4 regions of the Halomonas sp. HNIBRBA4712 genome follow, and region 1 is predicted to be linked to each of the others. Evidence: predicted binding sites of a transcription regulator. Region 1 holds the regulator's gene; each other region holds the start of a gene.
What was found. The regulator LexA, encoded in region 1, represses DNA repair genes until DNA is damaged. The targets are predictions, from matches to a motif close to TACTGTNTANNTANACAGTA.
Positions count from the first base shown of each region.

Region 2: recA (recombinase RecA) is a predicted target of LexA. The motif match lies at 4,163-4,182, and genes of this name have one in related genera.
Region 3: ACGK9R_RS10585 (PA0069 family radical SAM protein) is a predicted target of LexA. The motif match lies at 4,801-4,820, and genes of this name have one in related genera.
Region 4: ACGK9R_RS12785 (LexA family protein) is a predicted target of LexA. The motif match lies at 3,891-3,910, and genes of this name have one in related genera.

Region 1 is NZ_JBIFXR010000004.1:36,739-43,869, forward strand. It holds gene nagZ (beta-N-acetylhexosaminidase) at 1-791, opposite strand, end outside; gene ACGK9R_RS09610 (L,D-transpeptidase family protein) at 860-1,378, opposite strand; gene ACGK9R_RS09615 (TetR/AcrR family transcriptional regulator) at 1,356-2,033, opposite strand; gene lexA (transcriptional repressor LexA) at 2,268-2,942, shown strand; gene purU (formyltetrahydrofolate deformylase) at 3,093-3,947, opposite strand; gene ACGK9R_RS09630 (ribonuclease J) at 4,302-5,885, shown strand; gene moaE (molybdopterin synthase catalytic subunit MoaE) at 5,857-6,348, opposite strand; gene moaC (cyclic pyranopterin monophosphate synthase MoaC) at 6,349-7,131, opposite strand, start outside.
Region 2 is NZ_JBIFXR010000003.1:420,403-427,533, forward strand. It holds gene alaS (alanine--tRNA ligase) at 1-2,406, opposite strand, end outside; gene ACGK9R_RS09180 (regulatory protein RecX) at 2,565-3,050, opposite strand; gene recA (recombinase RecA) at 3,079-4,143, opposite strand; gene ACGK9R_RS09190 (CinA family protein) at 4,274-4,795, opposite strand; gene mutS (DNA mismatch repair protein MutS) at 4,968-7,131, shown strand, end outside.
Region 3 is NZ_JBIFXR010000004.1:236,711-243,841, reverse strand. It holds gene ACGK9R_RS10610 (heavy metal translocating P-type ATPase) at 1-821, shown strand, start outside; gene ACGK9R_RS10605 (bile acid:sodium symporter family protein) at 837-1,787, shown strand; gene ACGK9R_RS10600 (helix-turn-helix domain-containing protein) at 1,793-2,092, opposite strand; gene ACGK9R_RS10595 (Na/Pi symporter) at 2,273-3,451, shown strand; gene ACGK9R_RS10590 (hypothetical protein) at 3,456-3,695, shown strand; gene ACGK9R_RS10585 (PA0069 family radical SAM protein) at 3,702-4,775, opposite strand; gene ACGK9R_RS10580 (hypothetical protein) at 5,043-5,483, shown strand; gene ACGK9R_RS10575 (nuclear transport factor 2 family protein) at 5,652-6,035, shown strand; gene ACGK9R_RS10570 (alkaline phosphatase) at 6,180-7,131, shown strand, end outside.
Region 4 is NZ_JBIFXR010000006.1:116,581-123,711, forward strand. It holds gene ACGK9R_RS12770 (sodium-dependent transporter) at 1-978, shown strand, start outside; gene ACGK9R_RS12775 (hypothetical protein) at 985-2,076, opposite strand; gene ACGK9R_RS12780 (Y-family DNA polymerase) at 2,120-3,424, opposite strand; gene ACGK9R_RS12785 (LexA family protein) at 3,421-3,864, opposite strand; gene ACGK9R_RS12790 (alpha/beta fold hydrolase) at 4,197-5,075, shown strand; gene ACGK9R_RS12795 (patatin-like phospholipase family protein) at 5,095-6,129, shown strand; gene ACGK9R_RS12800 (Smr/MutS family protein) at 6,132-6,698, opposite strand; gene prmB (50S ribosomal protein L3 N(5)-glutamine methyltransferase) at 6,864-7,131, shown strand, end outside.

The DNA.
Region 1 (7,131 bases):
GGGCCGCCGGCGACGTGGGCGCCGGCCATGGTCAGGTCGTCGGAGAAGATCGCGCCCTTGAAGCCGAGCGACTCGCGCAGCATCCCAAGCCAGGCCGGAGAAAAGCCTGCCGGGCGCGCATCGAAAGCGCTGAACACCACGTGGGCCGGCATGACGCCATCGAGCTGACCGGCAAGTCGTGTGAATGGGACAAGATCCCGCGCTTTTAGCTCGGCAAGCGTGCGGGTGTCCTCGGCAACGCTTACGTGGGTGTCGGCTTCGATGCCGCCGTGGCCGGGGAAGTGCTTGCCCACCGCCGCCATGCCGGCTTCGTGCAGGCCCTGAATGAAGCGCGCGCCAAGCTCGGCAACGTGCTCGGGATCAAAGCCAAAGCTGCGATCGCCGATCACGCTCGATACCCCGCTTTCGACATCGAGTACCGGGGCAAAGCTTAGATCGAGCCCGCAGGCGGCCATTTCCATGCCCAGAAGCCAGCCGGCATCGTTTGCCAACTGCCCGCCCTCGGCCGGGTCATCGGCGTAGAGCTTTCCAATGCGCGCCATCGGCGGCAGGCGCGTCACGCCCTGGCGAATACGCTGTACGCGTCCGCCCTCCTGATCGATGCCGATCAGGATGTCCGGGCGAACGCGGCGAATATCGGCACACAGCGCGCTGACCTGCTCGGCGCCTTCGACGTTGCGCGCAAACAGGATCACCCCGCCGACGGCGGTATCGGCCAACAGCGCCTTTTCGGCGCGGGTAATGATGGGCCCTTCCAGGTCGAGCATGACCGGGCCAAGCGGTTGCGTCATCGGCATCTATCCAGCAAAACGGGCGCTCATTCTAGTCGATTGGCGCCTGCAAGCGAAACCGGAGCCGGTTAGTCGTGAAGCCAGACCGGCGTGCCCGGCGTGGCGAAGTCGAAAAGCCACAAGAGATCACTGTTGCGCAGCCGCACGCAGCCGTGGGACGCCGCCACGCCCATGGGCTCGCCAGGCGGCGTGCCGTGCAGGTAGATATAGCGGCGCTGGGAGTCGACGTCGCAACCCCGGTTGACGCCGCGCTCGAGCCCGCAAAGCCAGAGGATGCGGGTGAGAATCCAGTCGCGCTTCGGGTTTCGCTCGCCAAGCGCTGCCGTGAACACCTCGCCGGTAAAGCGCCGGCCGCGAAACACCGCGTTCTCGGGAAGGCCCGCGCCGATGGCGGCGCGCACGTAGTGCCAGCCGGCGGGGGTCTGGCCGCTGCCTTCCCGCTGGCCGGTGCCGTTTTTGCCGCTCGACACCGCGCACTCATGGGCAAGCCTCTTGCCCTGCCAGGCGCGAAGGCGCTGTTCGCTCAGGTCGATTTCGAGCCAGGGCGCCTCCCGCGGCGGTAACTCAGCCAGTCGGGGCGTGGGCATGGGGCGTCTCCTCGAGCGCGGGGGGAAGCGGTGCGTTCATCGCCGAGACCACCACCGGGCGCAGGCGGCGGATCAGATCACGCACCGACACCTGTTCGTCGTACTCCTTGGCAGCGATATCGCGCAGCGCATCGAGCCCGGAGAGCGTGAAGATCACCGTGCCGAGCATGAAGTGCAGCCGCCAGAAACGCTCGGCATCGGGAAGCCCCGGCGTTGCACGGCGCACGAGCTCGACGAAGCGGGTGAAGACATCGCCGTACTGCTGCTGAATATAGCGGCGAAGATGCCCCTGAGCCTGACTGTAGGCAAGCCCCAACAAGCGCATGAATACCTTCAGGCTGTTGCGCTCGGCGGGCACGCTCAGCACGGTGCTCGCCATGGTTTCGAGCAGCACCTCGAGCGGTATTTCCTCGTTGCCATAGCGCTCGCCAAGCGTATCGAGTGCCTCGTGAAAGCGCAGGCTGAACGGGTCGAGATAGCGTGCGAACACCGCCTGGATCAGCGCCTTCTTGGAGCCGAAGTGGTAGTTCACCGCCGCCAGGTTGACCCGCGCCTTGCTGGTAATGGTACGAAGCGAGGTTTCGGCGAAGCCGCGCTCGGCGAACAGCACTTCTGCCGTATCCAGAATACGCGTGACCGTATCAGACTGGGCCATGGCGCCCTCCAGAAAAACGAGTGTTTAAAACATGGCGAGAAAACATGAGCGCGATAGTAGGCCATTACGCCCCCGCGCTCAATTGGCAAGCCGCTCTTTCATCGTCGATTGACCCGTAACGGCTTTATAATCCGGGGCTTGAGTCATATACTGGACGAAGGAACATACTGTATAATTAAACACATATCGTTTTAGTCATTTTTTTCAAGCTACCCTGTCACGTTGGAGTCCGCCATGTCCCGTCCTCTTACAGTACGTCAGCAGAACGTGTTTGATTTTATCGTCAAGACAATGAACGAGTACGGCTACCCTCCGACGCGCGCTGAAATCGCCAAGGCCTTGGGCTTTCGCTCGCCCAACGCCGCCGAAGAGCACCTGCGCGCGCTCGAGCGCAAGGGCGCGATCCGCATCATTCGCCACACCTCCCGCGGTATCCGCCTGCCCAACCAGGACACGCCGGAAGTCGCCGAGGCGGCCAACGACGTAAACGAAAACGCCGAGACGTCGACCCAGGGCCTTCCGATCATCGGCGAGGTCGCTGCGGGCAGTCCGATTCTTGCCGCCGAGCACATCGACCGCTATTGCCCGCTGCCGGCGGAGTATTTCACTCCGAAAGCCGACTACTTGCTGCGCGTGCGCGGGCTGTCGATGAAGGATATCGGCATTCTTGAAGGCGACCTGCTCGCGGTACACCGCACCGAACGGGTGCGCGATGGCCAGATCGTGGTGGCCCGCCTCGAGGACGAAGTGACCGTCAAGCGCTTTCGTCGCGACGGCCACCGGGTCACCCTGCACGCCGAAAACAGCGACTTCGCTCCGATCGAGATCGACCTGCGAAGCCAGGCGCTCGATATCGAAGGTGTGGGCGTGGGCGTGATTCGCGGCGGCAGCGGCCAGGCGCTGGGCTAAACGTCTAAAATCGGAAGCAGCAAAACGCCTCGCTAGCGTGTCGGGCAGCCCGGCACCGCACCCAACTCGATTCGCACCCCATACAGCGACTTCCAAACAAAAGGGGTACCTGGCGTACCCCTTTTTCGCGCCTGGTTGAAAACCACCTGTCTAGTTGAAAACCACCGTCTTGTTGCCGTCGATCAGTACGCGATCCTCCAGGTGCCACCTCAACCCGCGGGCGAGCACGGATTTCTCCACGTCGCGGCCAAAGCGCACCAGGTCCGTCGGCGTGTGGCAGTGGCTGACGCGGTGAATGTCCTGCTCGATGATCGGGCCGGCGTCGAGCTCTTCGGTGACGTAGTGGCAGGTCGCGCCGATCAGCTTCACGCCGCGCTCGAACGCCTGGTGGTAAGGCTTGGCGCCGGCAAACGACGGCAGAAAGCTGTGGTGAATGTTGATGATCTGCCCGGCGTAGTGCGTGCACAGCGCCGGCGGCAGAATCTGCATGTAGCGCGCCAGCACGATGCAGTCTGCCTCGAGCGCGTCGATCTGGCGCTGCACCGCATCGAACGCCGCCTGCTTGTCGTTGGGGTCGACCGCGATATGGAAGTAGGGGATCTCGTACCACTCGGAAAGCGAGCGCATGTCCGGATGGTTCGAAATGACGCCGACGATGTTGCAGTCGAGTTCGCCGGCCTGCCAGCGGTAGAGTAGATCGACCAGGCAGTGGGACTCTTTCGACACCATGATCACCACGTTGCGCCGCGCTTGCGTATCGACCAGCGCCCACTGCATGTCGAAGGCGTTGGCGATCGGCGCGAACGCCTCGGCCAGCGCCTCGCGGCTCATGCCGACCGAATCGGCGAGAATCTCGTAGCGCATGAAAAAGCGCCCGGACTCGAGATCCGAGTGCTGGCTCGCCTCGGTGATGGAGCCGCCATGTTGGGCGATGAAGCTCGACACGCGCGCCACGATGCCCACCTGGTCGGGGCAGGAAACGACTAACCGGTAGTAATGCGACATGAATATACTCTTTAATACTTTCCTGGGTACGCGCCTGGATACGCGCTTGCTTACACGCCTAAGTGCGCTCTATTGATACGCTCTTTTACCCACTCTTGAAGACACGCGTTGATAACCGGCGTGAAACGACGCTTTTATCGCTGCGCAGGGCCTGGCCCGGCACGAGACGTTAGTGTAACGCAAGCAGGCGCCGGGGGCATTGCCATCATTGTTAGCCGCCCCCGCCTTACCGTATAGTTAAAGCCTTACTTTTCAGGCTGTTCATATTCAATGGATCCATCACGCGTTCAACTTCGACCCCGTCGCCGCCCTCCCCTGCGCATTTTGCCGCTGGGGGGCTGCGGTGAAATAGGAATGAACCTGACGCTTTATGGGTTCGAGGATCACTGGATCGCCATCGATTGCGGCATGATGATTCGCCAGGACCTGCCAAGCGCCCCGCTGCAGGTACCCAATACCCAGACGCTGAGCGAGCTTTCGATCACGCCGAAGGCGCTCTATATCACCCACGGGCACGAGGATCACATCGGCGCGGTCGCCTGGCTCTGGCCAAGATGGCAGTGCCCGATCTACGCCACCCCTCTGGCGGCGGGCCTTTTGCGTCACAAGTTCGCCGAGCACAACCTATCCAGCGTTGCGATCAAGGTGATCGAACCCGGCGACGCCGTCGAGCAGGGCCCGTTCACGCTGCGCTATCTCCTGATGACCCACTCCATTCCCGAGAGCTGCGCCATCATGATGCTCGCCGGCGGCTATCGGGTACTGCATACCGGCGACTGGAAGCTCGACCCCGCGCCCTTGATCGGCCCGAGCGTCAACCCTTCACACTTCCAGGCGCTGGCTCCACTCGATCTGGTGGTGGGCGATTCGACCAACGCGCCGCTGCCCGGCATCGCGGGCAGCGAAGGCGACGTCGCCGAGGCGCTCGGCCGAACGCTCAAGGAGTGCAAAGGGCGCGTGGTGGTCTCCTGCTTTGCCAGCAATCTCGCCCGGGTATGGGCGATCGGCCAAGCGGCGGCTCAAAACGGCCGGCGGGTGAGCCTGATGGGCCGCTCGATGGAGCGCATGGTGAACGTGGCCCGCGGGCTTGGCTATCTCGATGACTTTCCAGCGCTGGTGCCGCCCCAGGATTTGGGCTATCTACCGGCCGATGAAGTCGTAGTGATTGCCACCGGCAGCCAGGGCGAACCGCGTGCCGCCCTGCAGCGCCTGGCGCAAGGACGCCACCCGTTCATGGACCTTGAAGCCGGCGACAACGTGATCTTCTCCGCCAAAGCGATCCCCGGCAACGAGCGCCCTATCGCCGCGCTCAAAAAGCGCTTCGACCGGCTCGGCGTCAGCGTGTTCGACGAAACCAACCACCCGGAGCTTCACGCCACCGGCCACCCCGCTCAGGAGGAGATCAGGACGCTCTATCGCTGGATTCGTCCCGCCGCGCTCTTGCCGGTGCACGGTGAGGCGGTTCACCAGCACGCGCACCAGCGCCTGGCGGAAGAACTCGGCATCAACGCGCCGCTCGCCCCGGTCAACGGCGACCTGCTCTGTCTGGATAACGAAGGCTTGAGAGTCGAGGCGCGCTACCCGCAGCTCCCCCACGTGGTAGATCAGAACAGCGTCACCCCCCATCCCGGGCTCGAATCCGCCCAGCCAGGCAGCGCGCGCCGCGGCACGCTGTTTCTCGCGCTGCCGGTATGCGCCACCGACACTGGCTGGCAGCGCATCGGCCGGCTGATGCTGGACTCGAGCAACGCAAGCCCGATCGACGAGGAGAGCTTTGGCGACTGGCTCGACGAGCGCCTTGAGGAGATCAAGGCCGACACCCTGGCCGAGCTCAGAGAAGCCCTTACCCCGGGGCTGGTTCACTGGCTGGGCGAACACTGCCAGCACCTGCCCGAGGTCCACCTTCAAATCATGGCGAGCGAGTCGCCGGCGGGCTGAGCGACCAGCGCGCCGCATCATTGAGATCGCTTTCGCGCTCCTTGACCCAGTAGTCGCCTTGGCGGGAGTGCTCTTTTTTCCAGAACGGCGCCCGCGTTTTCAAGATGTCCATGATGAAATCGCAGGCGCTGAAAGCTTCGCGCCGGTGGGCGCTGGCCACCACCACTCGCACGATGGGGTCGCCCGGACTCAGCCGACCGACTCGATGGACGATCACGACGCCCTCGAGCGCAAAGCGTTCAAACGCCTCGACCCCTATGTCGTGAAGCGCGCGCTCGGTCATGCCCGGGTAGTGCTCGAGAGTGAGTCCGGTGACGTCCGGCGCCTCGTTGAAGTCGCGCACCAGCCCGGTGAAGCTCACCACCGCGCCGATGTCACGGCGTTGCGCGATCAGGTCGGCGTAGCCCTCATCGAGGGCAAAGGGCGCTTGCTGTACCGATACGAATATCGAAGGGTCGCTCATTCAGCCTCCCGTGACCGGCGGAAAGAAGGCGATCTCGTCCTCGTTGGTAAGCGGCGCAGCGTCGTTGGCCATCACCTGGTTGATCGCGCAGAGCGTACGGGTGTCCGACAGCGCCTCGAAGCGCGCGTCTCGCGCTTTGAGGTGCGCCTTGAGCCCGGCTACGTCGCGGCTTTCGAGCTCGGCAAGTGATAGCGATAAATCGCTTTCGCCGACCCGCTCGCGCAGTTCGGCCAGAAACTTGACCCGCACGCAGGGCGACACCGCACAGCGCTCGCCCAGGCTGACCTCGCCAGGGCTACCCTCGCCGGTAACGATCGGGCCCGGGTCGCGCTGGTAGTCGCCGCGCACGCCGCCGCGCTTGCTCTCGAGCTGGATCGCCTCGATCCGCATCGCCTTGTCGGCGGCCTTACACATATCGTAGAGCGTCAGGCACGCTACCGATACCGCGGTCAGCGCCTCCATCTCGACGCCGGTGCGCCCGGAGAGTTTGCAAAACGCCTCGACGTTGACCGCGCTGGCCTCGAAGTCGAGCTCGAAATCGATACTCACCTTACTCAGCGAAAGCGAGTGGCACAGCGGAATCAGCTCGGCGGTGCGTTTGGCCGCCTGAATGCCGGCGATACGCGCGGTGGCGAGCACGTCGCCCTTCGGCAGGTCGCCATCGCTTAGCAGTTTCAGCGTGGCGGGCGCCATGACGATGCGGCCAGACGCCAACGCTTCACGGCGCGACGCCTGCTTGTCGGCGATATCCACCATGTTGGCTTCGCCCTGTGCGTTCAAATG
Region 2 (7,131 bases), on a different contig from region 1:
CGCCGCCGAATCCGCCACCGCCAGCAGAATCACCCCGGAGCCGATCTTCTGCTTGAGCTGGTCGAGCATACCGCGAAGATCCTTGCCGGAAACGCCTTCGAGCTCGGTGGCGAGCAGTTTCACCCCACTCACCTCCTGCACCCGGCTCAAAAGGTCGCTGCCGGCGGAGCTGGCAAGCTTCGCCTTGAGCTGCTCGAGCTCCTTTTCGAGCGTGCGGTTGCGCTCGAATAGCGATTCCACGCGAGACTCGACCTGCTCGGGCTTGGCCTTGAGCCGCGCGCCCAGGCGCTCAAGGGTGGCTTCCTGCTGCTGGAAGTAGGCCAGCGCGTTCTCGCCGGTGATCGCCTCGATGCGGCGAACGCCGGCTGCGGTGCCCGCCTCACTCACGATATGGAAACAGCCGATATCGCCGCTGCGCGCCACGTGGGTGCCACCGCACAGTTCGATCGAGAAGTCGTCGGCGCCGATGGTCAACACCCGCACGCTGTCGGCGTACTTGGCCTCGAACAGCGCCGCCGCGCCCTTGGCCTTGGCCTCACTCAAACTCATCTGCTCGGTGCAGGTCGGGGCGTTGGCCAGCACCTGCTCGTTGACCAGCCGCTCGACCTCAAAAAGCTGCTCGGCGGTCATCGCCTCGAAGTGGCTGAAGTCGAAGCGCAGGCGCTCGGCGTTGACCAGCGAGCCCTTCTGCTGAACGTGATCGCCCAGCACCATGCGCAGCGCTTCGTGCAGCAGGTGCGTGGCGGAGTGGTTGCGCACCGTGGCGGCGCGAAGGCCCGAGTCGACCTCGCCGCGCACGCCGGCGCCCACCTCGAGGGCCCCTTCCACCATCACGCCCTGATGCAGGTGATGGCCGCTCTGCTTCTGGGTGTCGGTCACCTGGAAGCGCCCGCAGTCAACGTGCAGATAGCCGGTGTCCCCCACCTGGCCGCCGGACTCGCCGTAGAACGGCGTGCGGTCCAGCACGACGATGCCCTTCTGACCTGCCTCGAGCGCGGCCAGCGCGTTGCCTTCGGCGTCGAGGAGCGCGGTCACCCTGGCGTCGTCGGCCAAACGCTCGTAGCCGGTGAAGTCGGTGGCGCCTTCGAGCTCGATGTTGGCGCTGTAGTCGGCGCCGAACTGGCTCGCTGCGCGGGCGCGCTCGCGCTGGGCCTCCAGCGCCTGCTGAAAGCCCGCTTCGTCGAGTGTGACCCCGCGCTCGCGGCAGACATCCGCGGTCAGATCGAAGGGGAAGCCGTAGGTATCGTAGAGCTTGAACACGGTCTCGCCTGGCAGCGTGTCGCCGTCGAGATTCTCAAGCGCCTCGGTCAAAAGCCCCATGCCGTGATCCAGGGTGCGCGCGAACTGCTCTTCCTCTTTCAGCAGTACCCGGGCAATCTGCGCGCTCGACTGGCGAAGCTCCGGGTAGGCGTCGCCCATTTCCGCATCCAGCGCCTCGACCAGCTCGTGGAAGAACGTGCCGGTGGCGCCGAGCTTGTGGCCGTGGCGCACCGCGCGGCGGATGATCCGGCGCAGTACGTAGCCGCGGCCCTCGTTGGAGGGCAGCACGCCATCGGCGATCAGAAACGCGCAGGAGCGGATATGGTCGGCGATGACGCGCAGCGACGGCGCTTCGAGATCGGTGGCGCCGGTGGCCTTCGCCGCCGCGGCGAGCAGGTTCTGGAACAGGTCGATCTCGTAGTTGGAGTGCACGCCCTGCATCACCGCGGCGACGCGCTCAAGCCCCATGCCGGTATCGATCGAGGGCTTGGGCAGCGGATTGAGAGTACCCTCGCCGTCGCGGTCGAACTGCATGAAAACGAGATTCCAGATCTCGATGTAGCGGTCGCCGTCCTCCTCCGGGCTTCCCGGCGGGCCGCCCCACACCTCGGCGCCGTGGTCGAAGAAGATCTCCGAGCTCGGCCCGCAGGGGCCGGTGTCGCCCATTTGCCAGAAGTTGTCCTCGTCGAGTTTGGAGAAGCGCTCCGGGTCGATGCCGATCTCGTCCTTCCAGATGCGCTCGGCCTCGTCGTCGCTTATATGCACCGTGACCCAGAGCTTCTCCTTTGGCAGCCCAAGGGTCTCGGTCAGAAAGGTCCAGGCGAAACGGATGGCGTCACGCTTGAAGTAGTCGCCGAAGCTGAAGTTGCCCAGCATCTCGAAAAACGTGTGGTGGCGCGCGGTATAGCCGACGTTGTCCAGATCGTTGTGCTTGCCGCCGGCGCGCACGCAGCGCTGGGCCGAGGTGGCGCGCACGTAGGGGCGCGGGTCGCGGCCGAGAAAGACATCCTTGAACGGCACCATGCCGGCGTTGGTGAACAGAAGCGTCGGGTCGTTGCCGGGCACCAGCGAACTGGTAGGAACCACGGTGTGTCCGTGCTCTTCGAAATAGGAGAGGAAGGCCTGCCTGATCGCTGCGCTTTTCATAGGGGTTCCGTGACAATGAAGCGTAATGCCCCGGGGCGCTATCGCCGCCACCCTGGGAGCTGCAAAACGTCCATTATAACGAAGTTGTCACGCGACTAAAGCCACGAAGCGCAAGCGCCCCGTGAACGGGCGCTGCGAGAAAGCGTGACGGGTGGGATTCAATCGGAAAGTGTTGTGAGCGCGTAGCGGATCTGGTCGAAATCGAAGCCGCGCTGGGCGAGAAAGCGCTCGCGCCTGGCGCGCTCTTTGGGCGGGACAAAGCGCTCGCCATCCGACGCGCCGCTGGTGCGAAAGCGCCGCTGCAAGGTCTCGGCGGCAAGCTCGAACCAGTCGATGCGCTCCTGCTCGGCGACCAGGCGCAGCGCATCGCTCTGAAGGTCGCTTTTGATACAGCGTCGGCCAAGCTCCATTTTGATACGCATCGGCCCCTGGCCGCGCAGCACCCGCGAGCGCACGAAGCTCTCGGCAAAGCGCGCGTCATCCTGCAGGCCCTGCTCTTCGAGGGCGTTCAGGCACTCGAGAATCTCGGCCTCATCGAATGCCTTTTGCAAAAGCTTCTGGTGCAGCTCAGCGCGGGAGTACTCGCGCCGGGCCAGCAGGTCAATGGCGACCCCGCGCGGGGTCGCGTTGCCGGCGCCGAACATGGCTCTCTCCGGGTGGTGGGTCGGCCGATCAGATCAGGCTGTCTTCGCCGTCCGCGTCGTCGTCCGCCGCGGCGACCTCTTCCTCTTTCCTGGGCTCGGCCTTGGCCAGCAGCTGATCGCGGATCTGGCTTTCGATCTCTTCCATGATCTCCGGATGCTCTTCCAGGTACTGGGAGGCGTTGGCCTTGCCCTGGCCGATCTTGCTGCCCTTGTAGCTGTACCAGGCGCCGGCCTTGTCGACCAGGTTGCACTGCACGCCCAGGTCGATCACTTCGCCAGCGTGGTAGATGCCTTTGCCGTAGAGAATCTGGAACTCGGCCTGGCGGAAAGGCGGTGCGACCTTGTTCTTCACCACCTTCACGCGGGTTTCGTTGCCGGTGACCTCGTCGCCGGACTTCACCGAGCCGGTGCGGCGAATGTCCAGGCGTACGCTGGAGTAGAACTTGAGCGCGTTACCGCCGGTAGTGGTTTCGGGGCTTCCGAACATCACGCCGATCTTCATGCGGATCTGGTTGATGAACACCACCAGGCAGTTGGCGTTCTTGATGTTACCGGTGATCTTGCGCAGCGCCTGGGACATCAAACGCGCCTGAAGACCCACGTGGGCGTCGCCCATTTCGCCTTCGATCTCGGCGCGCGGGGTGAGCGCGGCCACGGAGTCGATGATGATGACGTCGACCCCGCCGGAGCGCACCAGCATGTCGGTGATCTCGAGGGCCTGTTCACCGGTGTCGGGCTGGGAAACCAGCAGGTCATCGAGATTGATGCCGAGCTTCTCGGCGTAGCTCGGGTCCAGCGCGTGCTCGGCGTCCACGAAGGCGCACACCTTGCCCTGCTTCTGCGCCTGGGCGATGACCGAAAGCGTCAGCGTGGTCTTGCCCGAGGACTCCGGGCCAAAGATTTCCACGACCCGCCCGTAGGGCAGCCCGCCAATGCCGAGCGCGATATCGAGCCCTAATGATCCGGTCGAGACCGACGGCATTACCACGCGCGGCGCGTCGCCCAGGCGCATCACGGTGCCCTTGCCGAACTGACGGTCGATCTGGCTGAGCGCGGCGTTCAGTGCCTTGGTACGGTTTTCATCTTGAGCCATGTAAAACGTCCTCGTAACAACCTGTATAATTAGCCAGTATTATGCCAAATATTGGCCGCAAAACCTATCCCTGTCGCGCTATTTATTTACTCGGCGTCGGCGCGCTCAAACCGCTGATCGCGGTAGATTTCTACGCCTGACCATCGGTTCCAAGGTAGAGCATCAGGGCAATTAGTGCCTCGCGCACCGCCTGCTCGCGCACCGCCGCCCGGTCACCGGGAAAGACGAAGCGTTGGGCGCGCTGCTCGCGCTCACTGCCCACGCTCAGCCAGACCAGCCCCACGGGCTTGTCGGCGCTGCCGCCGCCGGGGCCGGCCACGCCGCTGACCGCCACGCCGAGCGCCGCCCCGCTTTCACGGCACGCCCCGCGCACCATCTCGTTGACCACCGCCTCGCTCACCGCGCCATGGGCGTCGAGCGTTTCGCTGGCTACGCCCAGCAGCCGGGTCTTGGCCTGGTTGGAGTAGGTGACGAACCCGGTTTCGAAGTAGGCGGAGCTTCCCGGCGCCGAGGTGATCATCGAGGCGATACCGCCGCCGGTGCAGGACTCCGCCGTGGTCAGCGTGAAACCCCGCTCGGTGCAGCGTTTGCCCAAACGCCTGGCGAGCAGCGTCAGATCGAGGTTTTTCAAGCCGGACGCGTCAGCGGTCATGCAGACTCCTTCATGTAAGCGCTTCGTTCAGCGTAGAATACTGCGTTTTGGTTGCCCATAGAACTTGCAGCGAGCGTCCTCGCCGACGGCCCCGTTTGCAGGCGCCGGGTACGAAACTCGAATACAGCACGCGGCGCAGCCCCGGTTTGCGCCCCGCCAGGCCAGAACGTCCATGTCACAAAGCCCCGCGCATACGCCGATGATGGCGCAGTATCTGAAGATAAAACGCGACCACCCGGAGGTACTGCTGTTCTACCGGATGGGGGATTTCTACGAGCTGTTCTTCGACGACGCCCGCCGCGCCGCCGCGCTTTTGGATATCACCCTGACCGCGCGCGGCCAAAGCGGCGGCAAGCCGATTCCGATGGCCGGTGTGCCCTACCACAGCGCGGAAGGGTATCTCGCCCGGCTGGTGGCCGCCGGTGAATCCGTGGCGATCTGTGAACAGATCGGCGACCCGGCGACCAGCAAGGGCCCGGTCGAGCGCCAAGTGGTGCGCATCGTCACCCCGGGCACGCTGCACGACGAAGCGCTGCTCGACGCCCGGCGCGACAACGTGCTGGTCGCCCTCGCCCCTGGCCGCGAGCGTTTCGGGCTTGCCTGGCTCGAGCTATCGAGCGGGCGCTTCAACGTGCTCGAAGTCGAAAGCGAGGCGGAGATGCTCGCCGAGCTGACCCGTCTGGCGCCGGCGGAGCTGTTGGTGCCGGAAAACCTCACGCTGCCCGAGGCCTGGTCGCAAAAGCGCAGTCTGCGCCGCCAGGGCGAATGGTTATTCGATCTGGATAGCGCGACGCGCAGCCTGTGCGACCAGTTCGAGGTGCAGGACCTGCGCGGCTTCGGCTGCGCGCATCTCTCCACCGCCTTGATCGCCGCCGGCGTGCTGATCGACTACGCTCGCGACACCCAGCGCTCGCGCCTGCCCCACGTCACCGCCATCACGGTAGAGAACCGCGACGACGCGGTGGTGATCGACGCCGCCAGCCGGCGCAATCTGGAGATCGACACCAATCTCGGCGGCAGCAGCGACAACACCCTGGCGAGCGTGCTCGACACCTGCGCCACGCCCATGGGCTCGCGGCTCTTGAAGCGTTGGCTCAACCGCCCGCTGCGCCAGACCGAGCTGGTCAAGGGGCGCCAGGCCGGGGTTGCGCTGCTGAGTCTGGACGGCGCTTACATGGCGCTTCGCGAGGCGCTTTCCGAGCTTGGCGACATCGAGCGGATCCTCGCGCGTGTCGCGCTCTACAGCGTCCGCCCGCGGGATCTGGCCCGCCTTCGCGATGCGCTCAACGCCCTGCCTGAGCTGCAGCGCCTGCTGACCGCGGTAGAGAGCGGCAGCGCCCTCGATGCGCTCAAGCCCCACATCCGCCCCTATCCGGAAACCGCGGACACCCTGACCCGCGCGATCATCACCAACCCGCCGGTGGTGATCCGCGACGGCGGCGTTATTGCACAAGGGTTCGATGCCGAGCTCGACGAGCACCGGGGGCTTGCCGAGAACGCCGGCGAGTATCTGGTCGAGCTCGAGCGGCGCGAGCGCGAGCGCACCGGACTTTCGAATTTGAAGGTGGGCTACAACCGGGTGCACGGCTACTTCATCGAGCTGCCCCGCGCCCAGGCCCAGCAGGCGCCGGCGGAGTACATTCGCCGCCAGACGCTGAAAAACGCCGAACGCTTCATCATCCCGGAGCTCAAGGAGTTCGAGGACAAGGCGCTGTCGGCCAAATCCCGGGCGCTGGCGCGGGAGAAATGGCTCTATGACCGGCTTCTGGGTGAGCTCAATAATCACCTGCACGAACTCCAGGCCACCTCCCAGGCACTTTCCGAGCTCGACGTGCTCTGCGCCTTCGCCGAGCGCGCCGAGGCGCTGGGCTGGGTACGCCCAACGCTCACAGCGGAGACCGGTATCCACGTCAGCGCCGGACGCCACCCGGTGGTCGAGCACGTCAGCCAAACGCCCTTCGTGCCCAACGACATCGAGCTTTCGCCCAAGCGGCACATGCTGGTCATTACCGGCCCCAACATGGGCGGTAAATCGACCTACATGCGCCAGACCGCGCTGATCGCCCTGCTCGCCCACTGCGGCAGCTTCGTGCCGGCCCAAAGCGCCGAGATCGGCCCGCTCGATCGTATCTTCACCCGCATCGGCTCCTCGGATGATCTTGCCGGCGGGCGCTCCACCTTCATGGTGGAGATGACCGAAACCGCCAACATCCTGCACAACGCCACCGAGCAGAGCCTGGTGCTGATGGATGAGATCGGCCGCGGCACCAGCACCTTCGACGGCCTATCGCTTGCCTGGGCGAGCGCCGAGCAGCTGGCGACCACGCGCGCGCTGA
Region 3 (7,131 bases), 200 kb from region 1:
GCTGGGCCGAGGCGAGCGATGAGAGTGCAGAATCCGCGTCTGGCATCCACGTCCTGCGCGCCGAGGAGGTCGCCGGCGCCGGCCGGGAGGTAACCTTCGAAAGCGGGGAGCGCTGGCGCATGGGCAGCGCGGCCTGGCTGGTTGAGCAGGACGTGGCATTGCCCAAGCGCTTTGATCACACCGGTTACGCCTTCGCCTCTCAGGTGGTGCTTGCCGATGACCAGGGGTGGCTGGCCACGTTCTACCTTGCCGACCCGCCGGTAGCGGACGCCCAAGCGAGCCTGGCCGAGCTTTCCCGCTTGGGCTACGTGACGGCGCTGATCAGCGGCGACCGCCAGGAAGCGGTGGCCTGGCTTGCGGGGGAGGTCGGCCTGGCGGCAAACGCCTGCTACGCAGAGCGCTCGCCGGAGGCGAAGGCGAGGCTTCTGGGCGGGCTTCCCGCGCCTGCGCTTTATGTGGGTGACGGCATCAACGATACGCTCAGCTTGGCGGCAGCGGGCGTGGGCGTGGCGCCCATGAATGCAAGCGAAGCGGCGCGGGAGGCCGCCGCTGCAACGCTTCTCACGCCGGGCATCGGCGCCGTGGTGCGGCTTTTGGCCGTTGCCAAGCGCACCCGGCGGGTGATGACTCAGAACCTGGTCTTCTCCGCGCTCTACAATACCCTGGCGCTGACGCTGGTGGTGATCATGGCGGTGCCGCCGCTGGCGGCGGTGCTGGCCATGGCGGCCAGTTCTCTCAGCGTCACGCTCAACGCCGCGCGCTTGGCCTGGGCCGAGCCGCTCGAAGGCGGTCCTGACGCAAATCCCACCCTTTCCCGGTAACCGCGAGTTTTTCTTATGCGCCGATGGCTCTCTTTCATCGAAGCTCATCTGCTCTGGTGGGTGGTCGGAGTAACGCTGCTGGGCCTTTGCTCACCTGCCCCTGGCCTGTGGCTTGCGCCCGCCATCGGGCCGCTGCTGGCGCTTTTGATGCTGCTCGTTAGCCTGACCTTCGACGCTCACGCGGTGAAAGAGGTACTCAAGCGGCCTACGCGCCCCTTGCTGGCGGCGGTGCTGGTGTTTGGGCCGATGTCGCTGCTCGGCTGGCTGACCGGGCGGGCGTTTTTTGGCGCTAGCCCGCTGGCCGCCGGCCAGACGCTGCTGGGAGCGCTGCCAACGGATGTCTCCTCGCCGCTTTTAGTGATGATGGCCCGCGGCAACGTGGCCATGGCGGCGGTCTTCAACGCGATCAACACCGCGCTTTCGCCGTTCATCGTGCCGTTTCTTTTCCTCTGGCTGACCGGTATCGAGCTTGCAACACCGCTGGGCGCCGTCGTCGGCCAGCTGGTGCTGATCGTGCTGCTGCCGACGCTTCTGGGCGTGGCGCTGCGCACCCGCTTTTCGCGCTTTTTCGCCCGCTTCGATGGCGACTACGCCGGGGCAGGCTCAGTGATCTACCTTTTGATTCTGCTCGGCGTGGTCGGCGCCAACGCGGCGACTCTACTCGGTTATGGCGCCTACGCGCTGGTGGTCGCCGCCGCGGCGCTATGCCTGAACCTGGCGGGCTACGCCGTGGGCATGAGCGCCCGGCTGATCACCCGCGACCGCGAGGAGCTGATTGCGTTCTTGTTCACCGCCAGCAAAAAGGAGTTCGGCATCGCCGCGGCGTTCGTGGCTGCATCAAAGCTTCCGGCGGAGATCGCCGTTCCCGCGGTATTCTTCGCCGTGATCCAGATGATCACCTCGCCGCTGGCGGTGCGCTTGTTAACCCGGCGCCAGCACCTTGATCCGCAGGGCCGCGACGCTTGATCGACTTAGCGATAGCCGAGCGCTTTCCCCAGCCGCTCGGCGTGGGCGGCCACCCAGTCGCGGTCGATCGCCCCCCACTGCTTGATCACGTAGCGCCCGCTGTTGTGGCGCTCGCCTTCGGTGGGCTCGAAAACGCACTCGATATCGAGCTCGGCAAGCGTGGCGATGGTGTCCTGGGCGGTGCGCCGGGGCATCCCCGTCGCCTCCATCAGCATGGGAACGCTGTGCGTGCCCTGATCGATCAGGTAGGCAACATACAGGCGGCGATAAAAGCTCGATCGGGTCTTGCTCAAGGCGTGGGTCATGAAAGCATCCATGGATGAATCGATCGCCTCAGCATACGTGGGCGGGCGCTTATTACAATCTTCGCCCATCAGAGCCCCTTACAAACAGTGTATGCGCCGCTGTCATCACGCTGTCACCTGTGTCGCCCAACCTGAAGTGGCAAGCCTTTAAAACGTTCAATACCGTTGGAGGGTATCGCCATGGTGGACACCACCAGTCGCGCAGCGCGGGATGGGTATGCGCACCCGGGGCAGCAGGCGAAGCAGGGCCGGCTGCATCAGTGGATGACGCTGGTACTGCTGGTTTACTTTCTGATCTGCGCGGTCTCCGTGGTCGGCGACGGCTTCAAGCTCGCCACCGGCGACCAGGCCGAGCGGCTGTTTGAATTCGCCACCAATCCCTTCGTTGGTCTGATGGTCGGGATCGTCGCCACCGCCCTGATTCAATCCTCCTCGACGGTGACCTCGGTGATCGTCGGCATGGTAGCCGGGGGGCTGCCGGTCGCGGTGGCGGTACCCATGGTCATGGGGGCCAACGTCGGAACCACGGTGACCAATACGCTGGTGAGCCTGGGCCACGTCAGAAACAAGGACGAGTTTCGCCGCGCCTTCGCCGCCGCTACGGTGCACGACTTCTTCAACCTGATCGCGGTGGTGATCCTGCTGCCCATCGAGATCCTGTTCAGCCCGCTCGAGCGCTTGGCGCTGGCCATCGCCGAGCTCTTCTACGGTGACGCCAACCTGTCGATGGATAACGTCAATATCATTGGCCAGGCCACCCAGCCGATCACCGGCGCGCTCGGGCAGCTCGTTGGCGGGTTGCCGGCGGTGCTGGGGGGTATGGCGCTGATCGTGATCGGTATCGCGATGATCTTCCTGTCGATTCGCTATATCGGCAAGCTGTTGAAAACGCTGATGGTCGGCCGCGCTCGCCAGATCATGCTCAGCGCTATCGGCCGTGGCCCGATCACCGGGGTCGCCTCTGGTGCGCTGGTCACGGTGCTGGTGCAATCCTCCTCGACCACGACCAGCCTGATGGTGCCCATGGCGGGCTCCGGCGCCTTTACCCTGCGCCAGATCTATCCGTTCACCATCGGCAGCAACCTGGGCACCACCATGACCGCGCTGCTCGCGGCCACGGCAATCAGTGGCCCCAACGCGCTGTTGGCGCTGGAAATCGCCGTGGTGCACCTGCTGTTCAACCTGTTTGCCGTCCTGATCATCGGCGGCCTGCCGTTTTTACGCCTGCTGCCGGTCAAGGGGGCGCAGTGGCTGGGGCGGGTCGCCGCCGAGCAGAAAGCGCTGGCCGCCGGGTGGGTGCTGGCCGTGTTTCTTGCGCTGCCGGCCTTGCTGATCACCCTCTCCGTCATTCTGGGGTAACGCCATGAGCATCGAACACAGCATCCATACCACCTCTACCGCGGAACTCAAGGCCATGCTGAACGACTCCATGGCGCTCATCGAGGAGATTCGCATCGAGCTCGACACGCGCGATGCGCAGTCCAGGGAGATCGAAAAACTCGATACGCTGATGGTCGAGGCGCGGCCCAGGTTGCAGGAGATTCGCGGCTTCTTCGCGCTGGTGCTCGAGGAGCTCAAGGCGCGGCGCGGCCCGCACCGTTAGCGTTGGCTAGTCGAACAGGTCGCCCTGAGCGCGGGGTGGCCTGAAGTCGCGGGTATTGAGGCCCTGCTCGGCGCGGGGCTGCATGCCCCATTGGCGGCTGGCGCGCTTGAAGCGCTGCTCGATCATGTCGACGAACACGCCTTCACCGCGAAAGCGCTTGCCGAACGCCGCCTCGTTGGTCTTGCCGCCCCGGCACTGGCGAATCAGGCTCATCACCTTGTCGGCGCGCTCGGGGTAGTGGGCCACCAGCCACTCTTCAAACAGCGGCGCGACCTCGCGGGGCAGGCGTAAAAGCATCCAGCTCGCAGTGCGCGCGCCGGCGTCGCGGGCCGTCTCGATCAGCCGCTCGATTTCGTGGTCGGTCAGCCCCGGTATCACCGGCGAGATCAACACCCCTACCGGCACCCCGGCGGCGCTGAGTTTGCGAATCACCTTCAGCCGCGCTTGGGGCGAGGCCGCACGTGGCTCCAGGGTGCGCTTCAGGTCACTATCCAGACTCGTCAGACTCACCAGCACCCGCACCAGCCGGTGCTCGGCCATCTGTTTCAAAAGATCCAGATCGCGCAGTACGAGGCTTCCCTTGGTCACCAGCGTGACCGGGTGGCGGCATTCGAGCAAAAACGCGAGCAGGCGTCGGGTAGTGCGGTATTTCGCCTCGATCGGCTGGTAGCAGTCGGTGTTGCCGGACAGGTTGATCGGTCGGCAGATGTAGCCGGGTTTCGCAAGCTCCTCGCGCAGGTGCTCGAGCATGCCGGTGCGGGCGATCAGCCGGGTTTCGAAATCGAGCCCCGGCGACATGTCCCAGTAGGCGTGCGAGGGCCGAGCGAAGCAGTAGATGCAGCCGTGCTCGCAGCCGCGGTAAGGGTTCAGTGAGCGATCAAAGGAGAGATCCGGCGAATCGTTGAAGCTAAGCGCACTCTTGCTCGGCTCTTCGCGTATCTCGGTGGCAAGCGAGGTAGGGGCTTCATCCTGCCACCAGCCGTCGGGCTCGCTGACACTCACGCTTTGCGCGAAGCGGTTGGGGGGATCGAAGGTGGCTCCGCGGCCCTTGAAAAAGGGTAGGGCGGAAGAGTCTGCCATGGGGCGCTCCCGTCGGTGGTAATAGATATGTATATAAATACAGTATCCTTGCCCTTTGATAAACACAACCGTGGCGGCGTCTGCAATGCCATTCAGTCAGGCTTGCAAGAGGTTGTGGGAGGGAGCTTCAGCTCGCGACCGATGGCCAAGCCAAGGCGCCTGACGGCGCCATTCGCCGAGTTGTCGGACCACGCTGAGGCGGCCTCCCACATTGGATTTGTGGCCCACTAATAATCGTATATGCTGAAGGTTTTGCTAGGAGCGCTTATGCACGCCTTTTCGATCATTTCGATGCGCCTTCTAGCCGTATACCTCGTGCTCAGCCCGCTAATGGCGCTTGGCTCGACGCTTCCCGCGTTTTTTGAAACGCCGGATGAACTCGAGCGCTGGCGGATGCTGTTCACGGCAAGCCTTCTCGTGCCGCTGATCCTCGGTGCGCTTTTGTGGTTCAAGGCGCCGGGGTTGGCACGTAAGCTCCACCGCAACGAACCGGCAGATACTGCGGTGACCGAAACCGGGCTTGTGCGCGCGGGAAGCTTTCTGATCGGCATCTATCTCATTGCGCAGCATCTGGGCGGCGTCATCTCGCGCTGGCACTGGGGCGGGGGCCTGGACGCCGGCTCGCTCGTGGCACTCGCGATGGGGCTTTTGCTGATGCTCGGGGCTAAAGCGATGGCAAAACTCTTTGATCGTTTTCGGCGCTTTTGAGTAAAACGGAACTCACCATGCGCTCGGGTGTCGATTTGGGTAAGATGGTACTCGCTACATCTTTGGTATAAGAATGATGGGCTTGCACAGTCACCGTCGTAAAAGGTAACCGCCGTTTGAGCCCGCGGCATCAGGTCACCGACATTGGTTAAAGAGGTCGTTAGTCATATGAGAACTCCCCATGACGTGCTCAACGAGTGGATGCAGGCAATCAACAACGCCGACGTCGAAGCGCTGCTGTCGCTCTACGATGAGAACGCCGTACTGATTCCCACCTTTTCCAACCGTATTTCCAACACCCGCGAGAAGCATCGCGACTATTTCGAGCGCTTGGGCGCGCGTCCGGGCCTGAGCATTACGCTTCACGAAAAGACCGTGATCGTTCAGGAAGTCTCCGAGACCATCGCCGCGCTGACCGGCCTCTACAACTGGCGTTTCGAAGTCGATGGCGAGCTTCTCAACTTCGAGGCGCGCTTCAGCTATGTGGTCGATCTCTCGAAAGACGCGCCGATTTTGCACCACCACTCTTCCCAGATCCCGCGCATGCTCTAAGCGCGCGACCCGGCGGCGAGGCACTTTGGCCTCGCCGTTTTTTATTTAGTTCCCTTTAATCAAGCAAATCATCATATTGTCATCTTTCATCGTTAAGCTTCTCTGCGCTAACCAAGTCTGGTTTGTTCACGAGGGGGAATAACGATGAAAACACTATTCAAACGCTCAATGCTGGCACTTTTCGTCACCGCTGCCGTGACGGGCGCCACCATGGGCAGCGCTGCGGGACAACAGGGCCCGGCCAAGAACGTCATTTTGATGATCACCGACGGCGCGGGTATCGAGACCTTCCGCGCGGCGAGCTACTACCGCCACGGGGCGCTGGGCCACGAAGTCTACGACGACTTCGATACCCAGCTGTTCATGGCCACCCACCCGCTCAACACGGCGAACGCCCCGACCCACAGCGACGACAATCAGGTCACCTTCGACCCCAAAGAGCTCTGGAACGAAGAAGCCGTGAATACCGTCTATAAAGGTAACCTCGGCAACTACAAGGGCTACTTCGCCGGCTACGACTACGCCCGCGCCGACTACACCGACAGCGCCGCCGCCGCCACCGCCTTGGCCTCCGGCCAGAAGAGCTACAACAACGCCATCAACTGGTCCAACGACGACCAGTCGATCAAGCATATCGGCGAGTACACCGTCGAGAGCGGCCGGGCACTCGGCGTGGTCTCCTCGGTACAGGTTTCACACGCGACCCCGGCGGGCTTTCTGGCCCATAACGTCAGCCGTAACGACTACGTAGCCATCGGCCGCGAGATCGTCGACTCGGGGCTCGCCACCGTCGCTATCGGCACCGGCAACCCCTATTACGACGCCGCCGGCCAGCGCATCGACGAGCCGCGCGAGAGCGACTTCCGTTTCATCGGCGGAGAAGAGACCTACCAGCGCCTGATCGACGGCGAGACGGACTACGCCTTTATCGAAAGCAAGGAAGATTTCGAAGCCCTGGCGGCCGGCGAACTCGACCTGCCCAAGGACAAGGTGCTGGGCCTAGTGCAGAACATCCAGACCCTGCAGTTCAACCGCCCGGGCGTCGGTGCCGGCAACTTCCTCGACACCTCTCCGAGCCTGGCCACCTTGACCGGTG
Region 4 (7,131 bases), on a different contig from region 1:
ACCATGGTGATCGTCGGCAAGGGCGTGCAGGAAGGCATCGAGAAGAACGTGCGCTGGATGATGCCGGGATTGGTGCTGATGTTGGTGCTGTTGATCGGCTTTGGCGCATTCTCCGGCGGCTTCGGGGAGGCGTTGGCGTTTCTGTTCTCGTTCAATGCCGGGAGTTTGTCGAGCGCTGGCATGCTCGCCGCGCTCGGCCACGCCTTCTTTACCCTGTCGCTCGCCGCCGGCGCCATTCTGACCTACGGCAGCTACCTGCCCAAAAGTGCCTCGATCGGGCGCACGACGCTTGCCGTGGCGCTGGCGGATACGGTCGTGGCGCTGATGGCCGGGCTGGCGATATTCCCGGTGATCTTTGCCAACGGTATGGACCCGGCGAGCGGGCCGGGGCTGATTTTCATGAGCCTGCCGGTCGCGTTTCAGGCGATGCCGCTGGGCACGCTGTTCGAGGTGCTGTTCTTCGTCATGCTCTCGATGGCTGCGCTCACCTCATCGATTTCGATGGTCGAGGCGACGGTCTCCTGGCTTTGCGATAGCAAGGGCTTTACGCGCCGCTCGGCGGCCTGGAGTACCGGCATCGTGCTGTGGCTGGTCAGCACCGCGGCGATGCTCTCGTTCAACCTCGGCGCGGACTGGACGCTGGCGGGCCGGACCTTCTTCGACTGGCTGGATTACCTGACTTCGCGCTGGATGATGCCGCTGGGGGGCCTTGGCACCGTAATTCTCGCAGGCTTCCTGCTCGATAAGCACGTGATGCGCGATGAGCTGGATCTTTCGCCGACGCTCTACACGCTGTGGCTGTTGATGGCGCGCTACGTCAGCCCCCTGGGGATCCTGGTGATCTTTGCCGACCAACTGGCGCTTTTCACCGTCTCCTTCGCCCAGCACTGGCCCTGGCTTTTGATGATTCTGGTCGCCATGATCGCGGTGGGCGAATTCTTGAGCCCGCGCCTGCGTACGAGCCTGGCGCCACGTTGAGCGGTCTCAGGTGGCGGCCAGCTGCGCGTCGATGAAATCGCGCGAAAGCGGCGTCTGGCAGCGGGCAAATGCCTCCTGCAAAAGTGTTCGCCGCGCGCCGCGGTAGTCGCCGCTCAACAGCACCGCCTGGGTCAGGTACTTCAATAGATCGCCGCGCTCGTCCGCCTCGAGTGCGGCGATTTCGCGTAGCGCTTCGGGCCAGTCGACTTCCAGCGTGTCGGATTGGCCCGGCAGGGTGGCCAGCAGTTTCGATAGCAACAGCACCAGGTTCGGGTGCGGGTGCTGGTTGCGCATGATGGTCTCGCCCACCCCCTGAGCGAGCAGGCGCCGCGTTCGCTTCGGGGCTTGCTCGACGCGCGCCATGATCGCCTCGACTCGGGCAGGCCCGGCGGCGAGCAGGCAGGCCTCCTGTGTGACCCGCGCGGCGATCCAGGCGTTCCACACCGCGTAGAGTGGGGCCATCAGCATGGGCAGAAAGCCGCGCAGCGTCAGCCGCCCGAGCAAGCGGCGCATCACCATGCGCAGTAGAAAGCTGCTCAGGCTGACCTTGAGCCGGTAGAGCATCGCGCGCAGGGTCAGCTGCCAGCCGTGCAGATAAGCGTGAGGGTCGACGCCGTAGATCAGGCTGCCGGGGCTTGGGTACTCCAGCGCCACGCGCGCCGCTCCTTGAACCGTGAGCGCCACCGCCGGTGGCTGGGTAGCCTTTTGGGTGTAATCGAGCCCCGAAAAGTAGGCCATGCGCGCCACGCCGCGCAGCGAATTCCAGTACAGAAAGCCGATCTCGAGCAGCGTCACCACTCCTGCAAACGCCATGTAGCCGGCCCAAAAAGGCAGCTGCTCCTGGAATGAAAGCGCCTGCCAGTCGTCGACCAGCACCTGGCGCATCCACCACTCCGAGCCGCCGATCAGCGTGCCCGAGACGATGCCCGCCAGCGCCGCCCACAGAATGACGAAGCGCCGGCTCTTCTTGAGCGCGGCCGGGTCGGGCTTGGCCAGTGCCGGCTTGCGGGCCAGGCGGCGGGCGATATGGCGACTGGCGAAACGCTGGATGCGATCCGGAGAGGGGGCGAATTCCGTGTCGGGGCGAGTCAGCGGCATGAGGCTCAAAAGGGGTTGGGAGTGGGGTCTCTTAGGGTAGCGGTTACGGTCGATCCTTACACGCCTGGATTGCGCCCGGATGGGTGCCCGCTCTCATCAGCTCGCCCCAGCGGGTGGTGAAGCGGTTGGAGCGATGGGCACAGCGCAGATGCCAGGGCGCCTTTTCCGGCTCGATGCCAAAGCGCACCTTGTTCTGACCCATGCGCCGGTTGATGTCGTCGATGGTGGCCATCAGCGCCGGGTGGTGGCGATGGCGCGGCGGCTGGTGCAGAAGCGAAAGCTGATACTGCTCGGCGTCGACCAGGTCCAGCAGCATGACGCCGGCTTTCATGAAGCGGTGATCCGGGCGGTAGATCTGCTCGAGCCCTTCGCGCACCGCCGCCAGCACCACACGGGTGTCGTCGCTCGGGGCGGGCAGCGGGATCATGGCGTGGGGAAAGTACTGCGGCTGGTCCTGGCGGTGGCGGTTGGTGGCGAGAAAGATCATCACCGCTCGGGTCAGACTTCGCTGCTCGCGCAGCTTTTCGGCGCTGCGCTGGGCGTGGCGGCTCAGCGCGCTGTAAAGATCGGCCCGCGCTCCGGTCGGCGTGCCGAAGGAGCGCGAGGTCATGATGCGTTGGCGCGGCTCGTTTACCGCGTTCATGGAAAGACACGGCGTGCCGCGAAGCTCGAGCGCCGTGCGCGCCAGCACCACGGAGAAGCGCCGACGCAGATCGTGGTGATCGCACTCGCGCAGATCCCAGGCGGTGTGGATGCGCTGCACCGCCAGCCGCTCGGCCAGCCGCCGGCCGATGCCCCACACCTCACCGACCGGAAGCTCTTTCAATAGCGCCGCCGTTTCCCTGGAGGCGGCGTCCAGCAGGCAGACGCCCTGGTAACGCGCGTGCTTCTTGGCGGAGTAATTGGCGAGTTTGGCCAGCGTATGGGTCGGGGCGAGCCCGACGCACACCGGCAGGCCCAGGTGACGGCGAATACGCCGCCGAAGCCAAGCGCCCAGGGCCTGGCAGCGCGCCGGCTCGAGCCCGTCCAGGTAGACGAACATTTCGTCGATGGAGTAGGGCGCCACCGCCGGGCAGGCGTCGCGTAGAAGCTGGCAGAGCCTTGCCGACATGTCGCCGTAAAGCTCGTAGTTGGACGACTTCAGGTGAATGCGCCCCGCGCGGCGCAGCCCCTCGAGCTTGAACGCCGGCACGCCCATGGGAATCTCCATCGCTTTAAGCTCTTGGGAGCGGGCGATGATGCAGCCGTCGTTGTTGCTCATCACCCCGACCGGCAGGCCCTCGAGCTCGGGCTGGAAGACGCGCTCGCAGCTGACGTAGAAGTTGTTGGCGTCGATCAGGCCAATCACGACACGTACTCGTGAATCACCGCGCGCACCACCCCCCACAGCTGGCAGTCGGTGTTTGCCAGCGCCAGCGGCGGGTAGAGCGGGTGAGCGGAGCACAGGTGCGGGCGGCCCTGGTAGAGCGCGTAGCGCTTGATCAACACTTCGCCGTCGAACATCGCCACCAGAATGTGGCCCAGGCGCGGCTCGAGGCTGCGGTCCACCACCAGCAGGTCGTTGTGGAAAATGCCCCAGCCTTCCATGCTGTCGCCGGTCGCCGTCAGGTAGAACGTCTGCGTCGGATTCTTGATCAGCCGCGTATTGAGATCGAGCGTGCGCTGCTCGTAATCCTGGGCCGGCGAGGGAAAGCCGCTAAAGCCGGCGCGGGCGTAGAGCGCGGGAAACGCCAGCGGTTGGAAGGTCAACGGCCAAGCTGTCGCAACGTGGGCGGGTTGAGACGGCATCGTGACGTCCTCTAAAAATCATCAAATAGTGTATGTATGTACAGTATTTGGTGGCGAGGAGAAAATTGCAAGGCGCACGCGGCCTCATGCGTTCAACGGGCGAGCCACAGCCCTACCACGATGGCGCTGATCACGGCGATGAAAAAGACGGTATTGCGAACGCGGGTATCACGGCGAGGTTTCATAACGGTACTCATTGAACGCGGTTTTTTTGAAATCGGGCGCGCAAGGCGGCCCAGGAGTCGGGCCGGGCATGGTACCGTTTACGCGATCAGGCGTCATCCGGCCAGCCGCGCAGGAACGCTCCGCTCCACCCTGATGAGACACCGCTTATGAACGAGGCCGCCCAACCGCTTTCTCTGGCCGGCAACCGCCTGGCTGCGCTTGTCTGGGGGCGCCATGATGCGCCGACCTGGCTTGCCCTGCACGGCTGGCTGGATAACGCGGCAAGCTTTACCCGGCTAGCGCCAAGACTTGCACGCGCGCTCGATGTGCGCATCGTGGCGCTCGATTTTCGCGGCCACGGCCACTCCGACCACGCCCCGGCGGGAACCGACTACGCGCTTTGGGACTACGCGTTTGATGTGCTCGATGCGCTGGACGCGCTTGAAATCGAGCGCGCCACGCTGCTGGCGCACTCGATGGGCGCGGCGGTCAGTTGCCTGCTGGCCGCCGCGCTGCCGGAGCGACTCGAGCGGCTTTTACTGATCGACGGGCTTGGGGCGCTCAACACCGAGGCGAGCCAAAGCGCCGAGCAGCTGCGCAAGGGAATACTGGCGCATCGTCGTGAAAGCAAGCGCACGCCGCGCTACGCGGATATCGAGCGCGCGGTGGCCGCCCGCGTGGCCGGCGGGGTCACGCCGGTCAGCGCGGCCACGATCACGCCGGTGGTCGAGCGCAACACCCGGGCAAGGGCGGCAGGGGATCTCGAAATGCGCACCGACCCGCGGCTGTTGAAGCCGTCGCTGGTGCGCTTTACCCCGGCCCAGGTGCTGGCGCTTCTGGCCGAGATTCAGGCGCCGGTGCTGCTCGTCGAAGGCGAAAGCGGCATTCTGGGCGCGCGCGCCTGGCCGCAGGAAGCCCGCCAACAGGTGCGAAAGCTGACCCGGCGCGTGCTGCCCGGCGGCCACCATTTACATTTGGAGGCGGCGGCCGTCGAGGCGGTCGCCGCTGCGATCGAGGCGTATTGCCAGCGCCCCGGGAACGTATAAACGAACGTCGGAACGTCGAATGAGCCAGTCAACCACACAAGCGTTACGCCCCCTTCATCCCGTAAGTGACGGCCACGGCACGAAGGTCGCGCTGGTGCTCGGCAGCGGCGGCGCCCGCGGCTACGCCCATATCGGCGTGATCGAGGCGCTCGAGGCGCGCGGCTTCGAGATCATCTCGGTCGCCGGCTGCTCCATGGGGGCGTTGATCGGCGGTATCTACGCCTCCGGCAAGCTCTCCGAATACCGCGAGTGGGTCTGCCACCTGGATTATCTGGACGTGCTGAAGCTGGTCGACGTGACCTGGAGCCCGATGGGCGCGATGCGCGCGAGCAAGGTGATGAGCAAGCTCGAAGCCCTGATCGGCGATACGTTGATCGAGGATCTGCCGATTCCGGTGACTACCGTGGCCACGGATCTCGTGCGCCAGCGCGAGGTCTGGTTTCAGCGCGGCCCGCTTTTGCGCGCCATTCGCGCCTCGATCGCCGTGCCCGGGGTCATCACGCCGGTGCACTTGGGCGACCAGGTGCTGGTCGACGGCGGGCTGTTGAACCCGCTGCCGGTGATGCCCACCCTCTCCGCCCACGAGGCGGACCTGGTGGTCGCGGTCAACGTCACCGCCCAGAGCCCGCAGCCCGTCAGCCTCGAAGAGCTTCTGCCCGTCGATGAGCAGGATGAGCGAACCCGCCAGGAGCGCGACCGTGACGCCCACTTGGGCGGCTGGATGGACGGCGTGCGCGCGGCGACCAAGCGCCTGTGGAGCGGCCTCGGCGCCCAGGCCGACGAGCAGGACGAACAGGAGAGCGTCGAGGCGCGCGGGCAGCGCGAGTGGGGCAAGCTCGACATGATTCTGGAGTCCTTCGATATCACCCAGGCCGCGCTTGCCAAGTACAAGGTGGCGGGCTACCCGCCGGACGTGCTGATCGAAGTGCCGAAAACGGTGTGCAGCACCTACGAGTTCCACCGCGCCCGGGATCTGATTCGCCTGGGACGCCACCTGGCCGACGAAGCGCTCGAGCGGCGCATGCCGAGTGTGGCCTCTGACGCGACCGAGTAACCCTAGCGGCCGCGCTTTTGCAGCAGTACGTAGACCGCGCCGGTGCCGCCATCGGCGTCCACCGCCGAGCAGAACGCCAGCACCCCCGGCCACTCTCGAAGCCAGGCGTTGGTATGGCTTTTCAATACCGGAAAATCCGCCGTCGCCCCCCAGGCCTTGCCGTGGACCACCAGCACGCACTGAAGGCGCTCGGCGGCGGCATCGGTCAGAAAGCTCTCGAGCTCGATGCGCGCCTCTTCCAGGGTGTAGCCGTGAAGGTCGAGCCCCGCCTGCCAGGGCGTTTGCCCACGCTTTAGCTGGCTGAAGGTGCGGTAGGGCAGATCTACCACGCTGAACTCGAGATACTCCGACGGGCGCACCGCCTCGACCCGGCCATCGGAGGTACGCCCGGTCGCCTGCACGGTATCGCGGGTGACCGCCGCCTGGCGGCGCGCGGCCTGGGCGTCGCGCTCGGGTTTGGGCTTGCCCGGATCCGCCTGGTTGTGCGCGATACGGCGCACGCCAGCCTGTTCGAGCGCCTGGCGAAAGGCGCTGATCTCTTCATCGGGGGCGGGGCGGCGGCGCGACATGAGGCTCTCACAGGCTGACAGGGTGGGCCGCCCGCTGGCGGCGGCGTGAAAGCGCACAGTATAGCGGGCCTGGCGGCGCTGTGAACCGGGCGGCGTCGAAGGTACAATCATTTCCCGACGTTCAACCCACGCGATGCCGCCGCGCTCGTAAGCCCTGGAGCCTTTGTGACCACGCACCTCAATGCCGAGACCTCCCCCTCAACGCTTGGCCTGCCGGAATCGGCGCTGGCAAGCGATTTGATTACGCTGCGCGACTACCTGCGCTGGGCGACCAGCGAGTTTTACGTGGCGGGGCTTCACTACGGTCACGGCACCGACTCGCCTTGGGATGAAGCGGTAGCGCTGTGCCTGGGCGCGCTGCACCTGCCCTGGAACGTCGACCCGGGCGTGCAGGATGCACGGCTTCTGCCGGTGGAGCGTCAGCGCATCATCG